2 regions of the Streptomyces sp. GL_141 genome follow, and region 1 is predicted to be linked to the other one. Evidence: riboswitches for the same ligand, from Rfam matches in the RefSeq annotation. Region 1 holds a riboswitch; the other holds the start of a gene.
What was found. Region 1 has a riboswitch for guanidine ahead of AC3IX6_RS36435 (Ohr family peroxiredoxin). Riboswitches for the same ligand answer to the same signal wherever they lie in the genome.
Positions count from the first base shown of each region.

Region 2: linked by a shared signal. The riboswitch ahead of AC3IX6_RS24125 (DMT family transporter) and the one ahead of AC3IX6_RS36435 (Ohr family peroxiredoxin) in region 1 are both predicted to bind guanidine.

Region 1 covers NZ_CM174402.1:8,191,394-8,198,864, forward strand. The annotation lists gene AC3IX6_RS36410 (ABC transporter permease) at 1-403, shown strand, start outside; gene AC3IX6_RS36415 (ABC transporter ATP-binding protein) at 409-1,506, shown strand; gene AC3IX6_RS36420 (flavin monoamine oxidase family protein) at 1,595-2,911, shown strand; gene AC3IX6_RS36425 (aldehyde dehydrogenase family protein) at 3,066-4,403, shown strand; gene AC3IX6_RS36430 (putative glycolipid-binding domain-containing protein) at 4,393-4,968, opposite strand; gene AC3IX6_RS36435 (Ohr family peroxiredoxin) at 5,043-5,495, opposite strand; guanidine-III (ykkC-III) riboswitch at 5,571-5,633, opposite strand; gene AC3IX6_RS36440 (AraC family transcriptional regulator) at 5,686-6,705, opposite strand; gene AC3IX6_RS36445 (type 1 glutamine amidotransferase domain-containing protein) at 6,945-7,471, shown strand, end outside.
Region 2 covers NZ_CM174402.1:5,432,734-5,440,204, forward strand. The annotation lists gene AC3IX6_RS24100 (HNH endonuclease signature motif containing protein) at 1-411, opposite strand, end outside; gene AC3IX6_RS24105 (HNH endonuclease signature motif containing protein) at 408-1,055, opposite strand; gene bcp (thioredoxin-dependent thiol peroxidase) at 1,202-1,669, opposite strand; gene AC3IX6_RS24115 (DUF3618 domain-containing protein) at 1,785-2,102, shown strand; gene AC3IX6_RS24120 (GroES family chaperonin) at 2,149-2,493, shown strand; guanidine-III (ykkC-III) riboswitch at 2,551-2,644, shown strand; gene AC3IX6_RS24125 (DMT family transporter) at 2,676-2,996, shown strand; gene AC3IX6_RS24130 (transglycosylase domain-containing protein) at 3,015-5,453, opposite strand; gene AC3IX6_RS24135 (ABC transporter permease) at 5,640-6,467, shown strand; gene AC3IX6_RS24140 (ABC transporter permease) at 6,460-7,362, shown strand; gene AC3IX6_RS24145 (ABC transporter ATP-binding protein) at 7,365-7,471, shown strand, end outside.

The DNA.
Region 1 (7,471 bases):
CGAGGTCACCTTCTCCATCTCCTACGTCACGGTCATCCTGCGCTCCCGCATCGCCGCCCTGAACCCGGAGGTCGAGGAGGCGGCGATGGACCTCGGCGCCACCCGCGGACAGGCCCTGCGCCTGGTGACCCTGCCCGCGCTGCTGCCCGGCATCCTCGCGTCCGGGGTACTGATCTTCGCGCTGGTCTTCGACGACTTCGTCCTCGCCTACTTCACCACCGGCGTCGACCCGCAACCGCTCTCCGTCCGCATCTACTCGGCGATCAGGTTCGGCGTCCAGCCCACCATCAACGCCGTCGGAACCCTGATGCTCGTCGGGTCCATCGCCCTCATCGCCTTCGCGCTCTCCATCCCGCGCCTCTTCGGCCGCCGAGGCGGCCTCGATCTGCTCCCGGGGAAGTGACATCGATGCACCACCCGAACCCGCACCCGAACCCGCACCCTGCCGTCCGGCTCGACCACGTCGCCAAGCGGTACCGCACCACGGACACCTACGCCGTCCACGACGTCAGCCTCGACATCGCCCCGGGCGAGTTCTTCTCCCTCCTCGGCCCCTCCGGCTGCGGAAAGACCACGCTGCTGCGCATGACCGGAGGCTTCGTCGACCCCACGGAGGGCAGCGTCCTGCTCGACGGCGAGGACGTCACGGGCCTGCCGCCCAACAAGCGCAACGTCAACACCGTCTTCCAGAGCTATGCCCTCTTCGACCACCTCTCGCTCGCCGACAACGTGGCCTTCGGCCTCAAGCGCAGCGGCGTACCCCGCGCCGAGATCCGCCGACGGGTCGGCGAGATGCTGGACCTCGTGCAGCTCGGGGAGCTGGCCGGCCGCAAACCGCCCACGCTCTCCGGCGGCCAGCGCCAGCGCGTGGCCCTCGCCCGCGCCCTGGTCAACCGGCCCCAAGTCCTGCTCCTGGACGAGCCGCTGGCAGCCCTTGACCTGAAACTGCGCCGCCGGATGCAGGTCGAGCTCAAGCAGATCCAGCGCGAGGTCGGCATCACCTTCGTCTTCGTCACCCACGACCAGGACGAGGCCCTGACCATGTCGGACCGCCTCGCCGTCATGAACGAGGGCCGCATCGAGCAGTGCGGCACGCCGGAAGACGTGTACGAGCGTCCCACGAGCAGCTTCACGGCCTCCTTCATGGGCACCTCCAACCTGGTCCCGGGGACCTACCGCTCCGGCCGCGTCGTCCTCGACCAGGGCCCCGCCCTGCCCGTCGGTCCCCGGTCCGGCGTCCCGGACGGCAGCCGGGTCAGCCTCTCGATCCGCCCGGAGAAGATCTGGCTCTCCGGCTTCGAACCGGGCATGGCCCAGGTCAGCGGAGTCGTCCGGGAAACCGTGTACTGCGGCCCGACCACCACCTACCTCATCGAACTGGCCCCCGGCGTCACGGTGTCCGTCCTGGAGCAGAACACCGTCCGCTCCCGCATGGAGGACCGCTGGAGCGGCGGCGAGCAGGTCGAGATCGGCTGGAACCCCGAACACTGCCTGGTCCTCGACTGACCCCGCTCCTAGCCTGACCGGCCCTCGACTGACCGGTCCTCCCCTCGCCCCCGCCCTCACCCGGCACCGACCGAAGGAAGCACACCCCATGAACCACGACGTCATCGTGCTCGGCGCCGGACTGGCAGGTCTCGCCGCCGCGCGCGACCTGGCCGCGGGCGGGGCCGACGTCCTCGTCGTCGAGGCCCGCGACCGGGTCGGCGGACGCGTCGAGCAGACCAGCCTCCCCGACGGCCGGCTGGTCCAGCTCGGCGGCGAGGTGGTGGGCCGGGCCCACACCGCCTACACCGCCCTGGCCGCGGAACTGGGCCTCACCCTGGTCCCGAGCTACGTCGCCGAGCCCGGCGCCCTCGTCCGCGCCACCCCCGAAGGAGTCTCCGCCGGGGACCCGCCCCACTGGTTCGGCCCAGGCGACGACGCCTGCCACGCCAAGGTCGGCGCCGCTTTCACGGCGCTCGCCGCCGGCGTGGACCCGGCCGACCCCTGGGCCCACCCCGAGGCCGCGCACCTGGACCGGCTGTCCGTCGGCGACTGGCTCCGCTCCCAGGGCGCCACCCGGGCGGTCGTACGCCTCTGGGAGATCGGCCAACTCGCCCTCGCCGACGGCTCCTGCGAACGGACCTCCCTGCTCGCGGCCCTCCGCAAACACGCTGCCGTACCCGGCACCGGCCACTACGAGTACGAGGCGTGGGAGGGCCTGCGCGTGGCCGAGGGTTCGGCGACCGTGGCCCTGCGCATGGCCGAGGGCCTCGGCGGCCGGATCCGTACGGGCTCACCCGTCGAGGCGGTCGCCGTACGGCGGCCCGGCCGCAGCTCCGTACGCCTGGCAGGCGGCGAAACCCTCACCGCCGCCGCCGTGGTCAGCGCGCTTCCGGCCGGACCGCTCCGCGCGGTCGCCGTCACCGGGGTCTGCGCTGAACGGCTCGCCTCCCTGCACCGCCAACGCCACGCCCTCGCCGCCAAGTTCACCGCCGCGTACGCCAGACCCTTCTGGCGCGACCAGGGCCTCAGCGGCCTCTCCGAAAGTGAGGGAGTCCTCGGCAGCACCTGGCCCCAGAGCGAAGGCATCCTCTCCGCCCTCGTCCCGCCCGAACGCTACGGCGTCCTCCTCGGCACGCCCGGCCCCCTGCGCACCGCCGAACTGCTGGCCGACATCGCGCGCCTCTACGGAGACGAGGCGTACCGGCCGCTCGCCACGTTCATCCGGATGTGGGGCACCGACCCGTGGACCCAGGGGTACGTCACCCAGTGGACCCCCGGTGACGTCATGGCCGTCGGCCCCCGGCACGGCACCCACGAACCCCCCTTCTACGTCTGCGGGTCCGACCAGTGGGTGGCCGGATACATGGAAGGCGCCGTCCGCACCGGACGCGCCGCCGCCGAGGAGGCCCTGCGCCGTGGCTGACGCTCCGCACGACTTCATCGCGCCGCACGACCCCACCGCGCCGCACGACCAGACCGGGCCCGCGCACGACCAGACCGCGCCCTCGCAGGGCCACCCCGGGCCCCTGCACAACCACATCGGGGGAGCGGACCGGCCCGCCGCCTCCGGCGCGACCATGCCCCTCACCGACCCCGCCACCGGGCGCGTGCACCGTCACGCCCCGCGCTCGGGCCCCGCCGACACGGACGCGGCCTGCTTCGCGGCGGCGGCCGCGTACGGGCACTGGTCCACCACCACCCCGGCAGTCCGCCAGCGCGCCCTCCTCGGCATCGCCGACGCCATCGAGGCGCACGCGGAGGCCTTCACGGCCGCCGAGACCGGGGACACCGGAAAGCCCGCCGCGCAGTTCAGGGACGAGGAGCTGCCCGCGATCGTCGACGCCGTCCGCTACTTCGCCGGAGCCGCCCGGAACCTCCCGGGCGCCGCCGCGGCCGAGTACACCGAGGGCCGCACCTCCCTGCTGCGCCGCGAAGCGGTCGGGGTCTGCGCCCAGATCACCCCCTGGAACTACCCGCTGATGATGGCCGCATGGAAGATCGCTCCGGCCATCGCCGCCGGCAACACCACTGTGCTCAAGCCCGCCGACACCACCCCGACCTCGTCCGTACTCTTGGCCCGGATCGCCGCGGATCACCTGCCGCCGGGCGTGCTCAACGTCGTCTGCGGGGACCGCGACACCGGCCGCGCCCTCACCGCCCATCCGGCGGTCGCCCTGATCGCCGTCACCGGCAGCGTCCGCGCCGGACAGGAGATCGCGGCGGCCGCCGCGGCCGGCCTCAAACGGGTCCACCTGGAACTCGGCGGCAACGCACCCGCCATCGTCCACGAGGACGTGGACGTGGAGGCCACCGCCGCAGCGCTCGCCGCGGTCGCCTTCTACAACGCCGGCCAGGACTGCACCGCACCCACCCGGCTCCTGGTCCACCGCCGGATCCACGACGCGTTCCTCGCGGCCTTCGCCGCCCACACGGCCGGGCTTCGCGCCGGCGCAGACTTCGGCCCCCTCAACAGCTCCGTCCAACTGGCCGCCGTACAGGGCCTCCTGGACCGTCTCGCACCCCACGCCGGGATCGTCGCCGGCGGCAGCAGGCTCCCGCGCCCCGGCTTCTTCCACGAGCCGACCGTGGTCGCGGGCGTCCGCCAGGACGACGAGATCGTGCAGGAGGAGATCTTCGGACCCGTCGTGACCGTCCAGTCCTTCGCGGACGAGGCAGAGGCCCTGCACCTCGCCAACGGAGTGCGCTTCGGCCTGGCCGCGAGCGTGTGGACCACCGACCACGACCGCGCGATGCGTGCCACCCGCGCCCTGCACACCGGCATCGTCTGGGTGAACACCCACGGCACCACCGTCTCCGAGATGCCCCACGGCGGAGTCAAACACTCCGGCTACGGCAGCGACCTCTCCCTGTCCGGCCTCCTGGACTACACCCAGGCCAAGCACGTCATGCTGTGAGCGAGGCGGCCAGGGAGGGGTAGTCCAGGACCAGACCGTCCTCGTCGAAGACGATGTCCGCGCGGAAGCCGTCGGACGCGTAGCGGACGCGCGCGCCGTGCTCGGCGCGCGCGAGATGCGTGTACGTCTGCCGGTCCGCACTGACGGCGAGGTCCGGGACCGAGACCCAGGCCATGAGGAAGTGGTGCGGTCCGGTTCCGGGCCGCTGGTGCAGGCCGTGGCGGAGCACGGGCATGGTGTTGGTCAGCGGGCAGAGGCCCAGGTCGCAGTCGAACGCGCCGTCGAGATCGGGGCGGTACGCGCCGTCCACGGTCCAGCGTCCGGAGTCGTTCCGCAGGTCCAGCTCGCGGGTCGACGCCGCCGTCTCGACCGTCAGGTGGAGGCGCGAGGTCACGTAGCCGTCGGACGTTTCGAGCGCGTACGCCAGCCAGTACGGCTCGGGGTCCAGACCGACGGCGCGCCCGCGCGCGGCCAGGGCGCCCTGACCGAGGTCGACCCAGGCGGTCGAGTAACCCGAGCCGGGGAAGACCTCCCAGGTGCGCACGAGGCGCCGGGATCCGCTCATGCCGTCACCGTATCCGCCCGCGCGGTGCCCGGCCGGCAGCCGCAGGCGTCCTCCCGCGCCGCGTCGCGCCGGGCTCAGGCTCCGTCGCCGGTGGCGGGGTCGTCCACCGCCAGGAGCGTCAGCGGGATGTTGCCGCGCACGGCCTGCGCGTAGGGGCAGACCGCGTCCGCCCGGTGCAGCAGCGGCTGCAGGTCCGCGGCCCGCCACCCGGGCAGGCTGACGGTGAGGGCCACCGCGAGGCCGTAGCCCGCCGGCGTGTCCGTCGTGCCGAGCTGTACTTCGCACGCCACGTTCGCGGCGGAGGCGTCCGCCCCGAACTCGGCGGCGACCTCCGCGAGCGCGGAGGTGAAGCAGGCGGCGAAACCGGCCGCGAAGAGCTGCTCGGGGTTGGTGGTGCCCGGGACCTTCTTGCGCGGCGGGGCGAGGCGGACGTCCAGGCGCCCGTCGTCGGTGCGGACGGACCCGGTACGGCCCCCGGAGGCGTGCGCGGTCGTCCGGTACAGGCTGCGGGTGAGTGGCACGGTCATGGCGTTCGGCCCATCTTGCTCGACGAGGACGCTGCCCGGGCGCGGACAGCGGAAGGCGCCGCTCGTGCGGCACCTCGCGCGTCGTCGTGCGTAACCGGGTACGGCGCATCTCGTCCGGGGCCTTGGGTCGGCCGCCGGACAATCTAGCAACGGGGACGGCCGTCCGGGGCGTCACCCGCGGTGACCCTCCTCACCCGCGCCCGGCCCCGTCGCGATCCGCGGACGCGGGCCGGTGCCTGCTCCGGTACGCCCCCGGCGGCATGCCCTCCCACCGGGTGAAGGCACGGACCAGGGCCGTCGCGCCGCTCAGGCCGACGAGCGGCGCGATCCGGTCCAGCGGCAGGTCCGTGGTCTCCAGCAGCCGCCCGGCCCGGCCGTGGCGGGCCGTGTCGAGGAGCGCGCGCCACGACGTGCCCTCCGCGTGCAGGGCCCTGCGCAGGGTCCGGACGCTGAGGCTGAGCTCCCCGGCGGGGCCCTCGGGGCCGGCGTCCGCCAGCGCGGCGTCCTCCAGCCACTGCCGTACGCGCTCGGCGACGGTCCCGGCGGCGGACAGCCGGTCCAGCAGCCGGTCGGCGTAGGAGCGGTGCAGGGCGTTGAGCGCCGGGTCGTAGAGGGGGCGGCGCCGGTCGAGGTCCGCGTCGGCGACCGTGATCGCCGTCTCCGGGGCGTCGAAGGCGACGGGACAGCCGAGGACGTCGGCGTACGGCTGCGCCGCGCCCCTGCGGGGGTGGGCGAACGACACGGCCAGGGGTGCCCAGTCGTCGCCGGCGATCCAGCGGCCCGCCCGCACCATGCTGCTGACGACCGCCTCCACCTGCTGGGGGTGCATGGCCGCGGGGGCGACGGTCGGCCGGTAGCAGACCCGGCCGACGCCGTCGTGGCGGTGCAGGGTCACCGTGCCGGCCTGGCTCACCAGCGGGTGGTAGCGCTCGGCCGCCTGCGCGGCGTCCGCGAGGCTGGCGCAGGTGAGGACGAGGTGGCCCAGGATGTGCAGGCCCTCGGGCCTGATGCGGTCACCGACGAGGAGCCCGGTGTGCGGGCCCGCGCCCACGGCGCCGAGCACTTCGTCCCACAGGGCGCGCATCTCGCCGAACTCCAGCCGGTCCGTGGGCAGGGCCCAGGAAGCCGGCCCGCGGGCGCCCTCCACCGTGGCGCTCAGGACGGCGAGGGCGTAGCACGCGGTGACGGAGGGCGGCTCGATGACTGACACATCGGTCAGTCAATGCGGGCGCGCCGCCCCCGTCAACACCGCACCCCACCCCACCGCCCCGGGGGACGACCGCCCGGGCGGGTCCGGAGAGTCAACGGGTTGGCCGCCGGAGTCAATGACGGGGCCGCGGGCCGCTCCTAAGGTCGGCCTGCGGGCAGCGGGGGACTCAGGGCCTCCGCAGCGCCGGGGACGTTCTGCCCCGCCGCCGTCCCGGTCACCACCGCTCAGAGGAGTACGCCGTGATTCTCTTCCTGCTCCCCGCGGGCGACTACGACCCCACCGAGGCGGCCGTGCCCTGGGCCGCGCTGCGGGACGCCGGCTTCGATGTGCGGTTCGCGACCCCGGACGGGAAGGCCGCGTACGCCGATCCCCGGCTCACGGACCTCGGCTTCTCCTGGCTGTCTCCCTGGCTGATGACCCGCCGCGCCGAGCTCGCCGCCTACCGGTACCTCACCGAGGACCCCCATTTCCTCGCCCCCTCCTCGTACAGGGAGGTGGACCCGGCCGACATCACGGGCCTGTTCGTCCCCGGCGGCCACGCCGCGGGCATGCGCACGCTGCTGGAGGACGCCACCGCCCAGTACCTGTTCGCCCGGACCTTCACCCAGGGGCTGCCGGTGGGGGCCGTCTGCCACGGCGTGCTGCTCGCCGCCCGCGCCAAGGATCCCGCCACCGGGCGCTCGGTCCTCCACGGCCGGCGGACGACGGCCCTGACGTCCCTGCTGGAGCTGACCGGTTGGAACCTCACCCGGCTCTGGCTGGGCCG
Region 2 (7,471 bases), 2.8 Mb from region 1:
GCTCCAATCGCCATTGATGTGGTCGATCTCCAGCGTCATGGGGAGGCCTAGCCACTCCGGAGTCGTCCCGCAGCCGGCGCACACGTCCGGAACGCCGATCTCGCGCAATGCGCGGCGCAGAGTCTTGGTCGTGGTCCGGCGCTCACCCTCGTGTCGAACGAGTACATCGTCGGCGGGCCGTGCGGTGGTTCCTCTCTTGCCGCGCTGATGTGCCTGCCCCGTGAAGTGGGCGGTCGGGAGGGAGGCTTCCTCGATCCATCGCTTGAGCGCGGCATGCTGACTGCCTGACAGGGGCCTGCCCAGACGGCGCAAGGTCTCCGCTAGAGAGTGTGATTGCGCGACGGCTTCACGCAGGGCATTCTCGTCCGGCTTCCCGCGCCGCACGTACGCCGCACGATCACTGCTGCTCATCGCCGCCCCTTGCCGCGCCCGCGGTACGTGTCCGTCGTTGAGTGGCAGTTGGGGCACAGGAGCCGCAGGTTGGTTGCTTGGTTGTTGCGCCACTCTCCGTCAATGTGGTCGACCTCCAGGGGTAGCGGCGCACCTTGCCAGACCGCCTCTAGCCCGCATAGAGCGCAGCGCTCCTCCCGTCCGGTCTCCAGGAGTGCGCGCCTGAGCCTGGTGGGGTCGACCCGAGTGGCGATCGGAGACCGGTCGTCGCGCAGGATTTCCTCGGCGGAACGACGGCGACGGATATCTCGCGTGCCTACCGTGCTCGGCGGGGGTGCGAAGTGAGAGGTGTCTATCCCGAACCTCTTGACCTTGCGGCTGATGTGAGTGTGGTGGCCGCCGACAACGTCGAGACCGAGTCGGCGCAGCACCTCGCACATCGTCGTCGAGGATGCGACAACTTCGCTCAGGATCTCCCTCGTCCACTTCACCCCCTCGCGCTCGAAGTGTGAGACGTCCACACCCAACTTCCGCATGCGGTCGAGCAGGTACCTCCGCGACCCACCCTTCGGGTCCACCCCGAGCTTCCCCAGAGCCTCGGACAGCGTCCGCGACTCCTCCGCCGCCTCTGTGAGGCGTTCCTTCGTGTACTGACTGATGGGCATCGGCCCCTCCATTTCTCGGCCGCACGTGCGGCCCTCGCATGGAGTAACGGACCGATAGTCGGACGGTTGCGGCTGATTTCGTCCGATAAACGGAACAGCCCGCACCGTTTGTCGGGTGCGGGCCGTTCCGGAAGGAGGGGCGGGGATCAGATGCCCAGGTCCTTGATGATTTTGGCTACGTGGCCCGTGGCCTTGACGTTGTAGAGGGCGCGTTCGACCTTGCCCTCCTCGTCGACGATCACCGTGGAGCGGATGACCCCGGTGACGGTCTTGCCGTACAGCTTCTTCTCGCCGAACGCCCCGTACGCCGTCAGGACCTCCTTCGAGGGGTCGCTGACCAGGGTGACCTTCAGGTGCTCCTGCTCGCGGAACTTCGCCAGCTTCTCCGGCTTGTCCGGGGAGACGCCGATGACGTCGTAGCCGGCCGTGGCCAGGACGGCCAGGTTGTCCGTGAAGTCGCAGGCCTGCTTGGTGCAGCCCGGGGTCAGGGCGGTCGGGTAGAAGTACACGATCACCTTGCGGCCCTTGTGGTCGGCGAGCGAGATCTCGTTGCCGTCCGCGTCGGGCAGGGTGAAGGCGGGGGCGATGTCGCCCGGCTCAAGTCGCTCGCTCATTCTCAACAGTCTCCTCAAGAGGGGATCGGTACGGTGTCGAGACTAAGCTGCTGACAGACTGTTCATGGTGGGCTACGCCCGCCAAGGGACCGACCACGACGACGGAGGCAGCGCGGTGCCGGAAGCCAGGACCCCCGCACAGATCGAGGCGGACATCGTCCGTCGCCGCGAGCAGCTCGCTGAGGCGCTCGACGAGATCGGGGTGCGGATGCACCCCAAGACGATCGTCGGGGACGCCAAGGCGAAGGTGGTCGGCAACATCGACCACGTCGTCGGTCGCGCCGTGGCGACGGTGAACCGCCTCGTCACCGACGCCGGTGATGCGCTGCGCCACGACGATGGCGCCCCGCGCGTCGAGCGGATCGTGCCGGTCGCACTGCTCGCGGTCGGCGTCGTGGGCCTGCTGGTGATGTCGGCGCGGCGCAAGCGCTGATGACCCTGCGGGGTGCGGGGCGGGTGTGGGCGGGTAGGTTCGCTCCGTGAGCGAGAACACCACCACCCACGACAAGCTGCCCATCCGCATGCTGCACGACCGCGTGCTCGTGAAATCCGATTCGCCGGAGGGTGAGCGCCGCTCTGGCGGCGGCATCCTGATCCCGGCGACGGCCGCCGTGGGCAAGCGGCTGGCCTGGGCCGAAGTGGTCGCGGTCGGGCAGAACGTACGGACGGTCGAGCCGGGGGACCGGGTCCTGTACGACCCCGAGGAGCGGGCCGAGGTCGAGGTCCGCGGGGCGACGTACCTGCTGATGCGGGAGCGGGACCTGCACGCCGTGGCCGCCGAGCGGCTGGAGGGGTCGGAAGACTCCACGGGGCTGTATCTGTAGCCCGCGCGCAGAGCTGGAAAAGGGCCGGTGACCATCGTCACCGGCCCTTTTCGTTCGGTTTTGCTACGGTGGTGGGGAACCCCCGACGAGACGCGCCGTACCGGGTTGCCAGTGGCCAGTGGCCAGTGGCTGCAGGACAAGACGACGCACCCCGTTCCGCTCTCGTCCCGGAGGTGCCTGTCATGGCCTGGGTTCTGCTCATCGTCGCCGGTCTGATCGAAGTCGCTTGGTCGATCGGCATGAAGTTCACCGAGGGATTCACCCGGTTCTGGCCGAGCGTGTTCACGGGCGCCGGCATCGTGGCGAGCATGGTGCTGCTGTCGATCGCGGTCAAGACCCTGCCGATCGGTACGGCGTACGGCGTGTGGGTCGGCATCGGCGCGGCCGGTGCGGCGGTGGTCGGGATGGTCGCCATGGGTGAGCCCGTCACCGCCGCCCGGATCTTCTTCATCTGTCTGCTGCTGGCCGCCGTCGTGGGGCTGAAGGCGACCTCCGGTCACTGACTGACGACCGGGTCCTGGTTACTCCAGTAGGTCCGCCGGTGGGCGCAGGCCCTCGGTGGTGCCGCCCTGTGTGCCCGTCGTGGTGCCGGTCGTGGTGCCGCCGTCGGTCTGGCCCCCGGTGTTCTGGCCGCCGTCCGGCTGGCCGCCCGTGGTCTGACCGCCGGTGTTCTGGCCCCCGGTGGTCTGCCCCCCGTCGGTCTGGCCCCCGTTCGTCTGTCCGCCGTTCGTCTGTCCCCCGTTGGTCTGTCCGCCCGTCGACGGGGTCCGCGTCGGGCGGCCCGGCCGGTTCGAGGGGCGGTCGCCCGGGGTTTCCTCCGGGGACCGGCTCGGGTCCGGGTCCACGGGCAGGGGCTGCGGGGGCCGGTTCGCGCCGGGCATGAGCTCCAGGTCGAAGTCGACGGGGTCGGTGTCCGCCAGGGCCGTCTTCGTGTACTGGGCCCAGATCCGGGCCGGGTAGCCGCCGCCCCCGATGCGGGCCTCGCCCAGGGCCCCGTAAAGGGATTCCAGGGCGCCGGTGTCCGGGTCCTGGCCCATCATCGAGACGACCGTGACCAGGTTCGGGGTGTACGCCGCGAACCAGGCCGAGCGGTCCAGTTCGCCGGTCCCCGTCTTGCCCGCGGCCGGGTGGCCGGCGGCCAGGGCGGCCGTGCCGGTGCCGTTGTCCACGACGCTGACCAGCATGGACGTGGTGGTGTCGGCGGCTTCGCGGCTGACGGCCTGGGCCGGGTCGCGCGGCGGGAGCGGGACGGTGTCCCCGGCCTTGGTGATCTTTTCGACGAAGGTGTGCGGGGTGTGGCGTCCGTGGGCGGCGAGGGTCGCGTAGGCCTGGGTCATGTCCAGGACGCTGGCCTGCATGGTGCCCAGTGCCATGGCCGGTCCCGGGTCGAAGTTCGGGGTGTTCTCGGGGATGCCGAGGGCGATGGCGGTCTGCTTGACCTTGTCGGTGCCGACGTCGACGACCATCTGGGCGAAGACGGTGTTGACGGAGAGGTCGGTGGCGGTGTTGACGGTGATGTTGCCGTAGCTGACCTGCCCCTCGTTCTCCGGTGCGTAGGGGATGCGGGTGCCGACGACGCGCCGCTTGTTGTCGCCGTTGTAGATCGTGTACGGGGTGATCGTGCGGCCGTCCTGGGTGCGGGAGTCGTTCTGCACGGCGGAGGCGAAGACGAACGGCTTGAAGGTGGAGGCCACTTGGTAGTCGTGCCGGGTGGCGTTGTTGACGTACTGCTTGGTGTAGTCGATGCCGCCGTACAGGGCGACGACCTTGCCGGTGGCCGGGTCGATGGAGACGGCTCCGGTGCGTACGACGCGGTCCGCCTTGCGCTTGTCGGGTTCGAGCTTGCTGACCATCTTGTCGTTGACGGAGTCGACCATGGCGGTCTGGCGGGCCTTGTCGATGGTCGTGGTGATGCGGTAGCCGCCCTCGGCGAGGGTCTTGTCGTCGAGGATCTTGTTCTCGGTGATGTAGTCCTTGATGGCCTCGACGAGGTAGCCGCGCTGTCCGGAGAGGCCGGCGGCCGGGCGGACCTTGCCGGGCTCGGGGAACTGGGTGGCCGCGCGTTCGGCGGGCGTCATCCAGCCCTTCTTGACCATGCCGTCGAGCACGTAGTTCCAGCGGGCGAGGGCGCGGCCGCGGCCCTGGGGGTGGGCGACCACGTCGAAGGCGCTGGGGGAGTTGAGGAGGGTGGCGAGGTAAGCGCCCTCGGCGGGGTCAAGTTTGCCGACGTCCTTGCCGTAGTAGGCCTGGGCGGCGGCCTGGATGCCGTAGGCGTTGCGGCCGAAGTAGCTGGTGTTCAGGTACCCCTCGAGGATGTAGTTCTTCGACTTCTCACGACCGAGTTTGATCGCGATGAAGAACTCCTTCACCTTCCGCTTGATCGTCTGTTCCTGGCCCAGGTAGTAGTTCTTGACGTACTGCTGGGTGATGGTCGATCCGGACTGGGTGCCCTTGCCGGTCGCGGTGTTCCAGGCGGCGCGCAGCATCGCCGCGGGGTCCACGGCCCGTTCGGAGTGGAAGTCGCGGTCCTCGGCGGCCAGTACGGCCTCCTGGACGGTCAGGGGGATCTGGGAGAGCGGCACGTTGACGCGGTTGACCTCGCCGTCGCGGGCGAGCTGGGTGCCGTCGGTGTAGAGGTAGACGTTGGACTGCGCCGTGGCGGCCGCGTTGGCGGGCGGGATGTGGACCAGCAGGTAGCCGGCCACGAGGGCGCCGCAGACGAGCAGGGCGAAGAGCAGGAACGCGCCCAGGACCATGCGCCAGGTCGGGAGGAGTCGGCGCCAGCCGGTGCGCTTGCGCTTGGCCTTCTTCGCCGCCTTCGCCCGCCGTCTCTCCGCCTTCTTCGCGCCCTTCGCGTCTGATCCGGAAGGCGGGGGCGCGTCGGCGCCCGGAGCCTGCTGCCCGTCGGGGGTGTCGGGATCGCGAGGCGTCCAGCCGGGCGGTGGTGACGGGTCGCTCATCTCCGGGACTCCTCGGCGCCGTACGAAATATCCACATCTGTACCTCATGCTGTCTACCCGATGGCCGCCGGTTCCGCTCCGGACGGGCGTAATTCGTTCGCGTGGATCGCCCCTCCGCACTAAGCTCGCGCGCTTTGGCCGACGTAGGAACGACGCAGCAACGACCTGGGAAACGGAGGGGATGAGGTGCGCCAGCCGGTAGCGGGACGAGCCGGGCTCTACGGGGCGGTCGCGGCCGGGGGCTTTCGCAGGTACGCCACCTACGGGACGGCCACCGCGGCCGGGGTGTTCACCAACACCGTGTTCGGTTTCATCCTGGCCTACACCTACATCGCGCTCTGGGACGAGCGGCCCGGACTCGGCGGCTACGACCAGTCCGAGGCCCTCACGTTCATGTGGGTCAGCCAGGCGCTGCTCGCCGCCGGGGCGCTGATCGGCGGCGGCTTCCAGGAGGAGTTCCAAGAACGCGTCCGTACGGGTGACATCGCCGTCGACCTGTACCGTCCGGCCGATCTCCAGGCGTGGTGGCTCGCGGGTGATCTGGGCCGGGCGGGGTTTCAACTCCTGGGCCGCGGCGTAGTACCGCTGGTCATCGGCGGGCTCGCCTTCCACTTGGCGCTGCCCACCGCTCCGCTGCGCTGGCTGCTGTTCCTGGTCTCCGTGGTGCTCGGGCTGGTGGTGAGCTTCGCGCTGCGCTACCTGCTGGGGCTGGCGGCCTTCTGGCTGATGGACGGGGCCGGGATCAACATGATGGCCACGGTCGTCTCCATCTTCTTCTCCGGGATGCTGCTGCCGCTGACCGTGTTCCCGGGCGGCTTCGGGGAGTTCGTCCGCGTCCTGCCCTGGGCGGCGATGCTCCAGGTGCCGGTGGACGTCCTGCTCGGCGGGGGCGCGGGAGCCGCGCGTACGGCGGGGGCGCTCGGCTTCCAGGCCGCGTGGGCCGTGGTGTTGCTCGGGCTGGGCCGGCTGGTGCAGGCGGCCGCGACCCGCAAGGTGGTGGTCCAGGGTGGCTGAGCGGCTGGTGGAGGGCGGCGTCGGGAGGCCCGCGCCGCCCGACGTGGCGGCGGCCGGGCCCGGGCTCCTCGTCCCGCGGCGCAGCCGCGTCCTGGAGGGGCTGCGCGGCTACGGGCTGATCGCCGCGATGTGGATCCGGTCGACGATGACGTACCGCACGTCCTTCTTCCTCTCCACCTTCGGCAACGCGGCCATCACGCTCCTGGACTTCGTCGCGATCATGATCATGTTCTCGCACGTGGACGAGCTGGGCGGCTTCACGCTCCCCGAGATCGCCCTGCTGTACGGGTCCTGCTCGGCCTCCCTGGGCCTGGCCGACCTGCTGCTCGGCAACACCGACCGGATCGGCTCGCGGATCCGCGACGGCTCCCTCGACACCATGCTGGTCCGCCCGGTCCCGGTGCTCGCCCAGGTGGCGGCCGACCGCTTCGCGCTGCGCCGGCTGGGGCGGATCGCGCAGGGGATCGCGGTGCTGGGGTGGGCCGTCTCGGAGCTGGACCAGCTGCACTGGACGGTCGGGAAGGTGCTGATGGTGCCCGTGATGATCACCGCCGGGGCGGCGATCTTCGGCGCGGTGATGGTGGCCGGCGCGGCCTTCCAGTTCCTCGCCGGGGACGCCGCGGAGGTGCAGAACAGCTTCACCTACGGCGGCTGCACCATGCTCCAGTACCCGCCGACCGTCTTCGCGAAGGACCTGCTGCGCGGGGTCACCTTCATCGTGCCGCTCGCCTTCGTCAACTGGCTGCCCGCCCTGTACGTGCTGGGCCGGCCCGATCCGCTGGGGCTGCCGGGGTGGGTGGCGTACGCGAGCCCGCTGGTGGCCTTCGTGGTGTTCCTCCCCGCGTCGCTGGCCTGGCGCGCGGGGGTCCGTTCGTACCGCAGTACGGGGAGCTAGCCGTGCCGGATCCGGAAGCGCTGATTTCGCTGCACGAGGTCGAGAAGGTCTTCGACGTACGGCGCCGGGTGGGCCTGGTGCGCCGGGAGAAACGCCAGGTCAGGGCCGT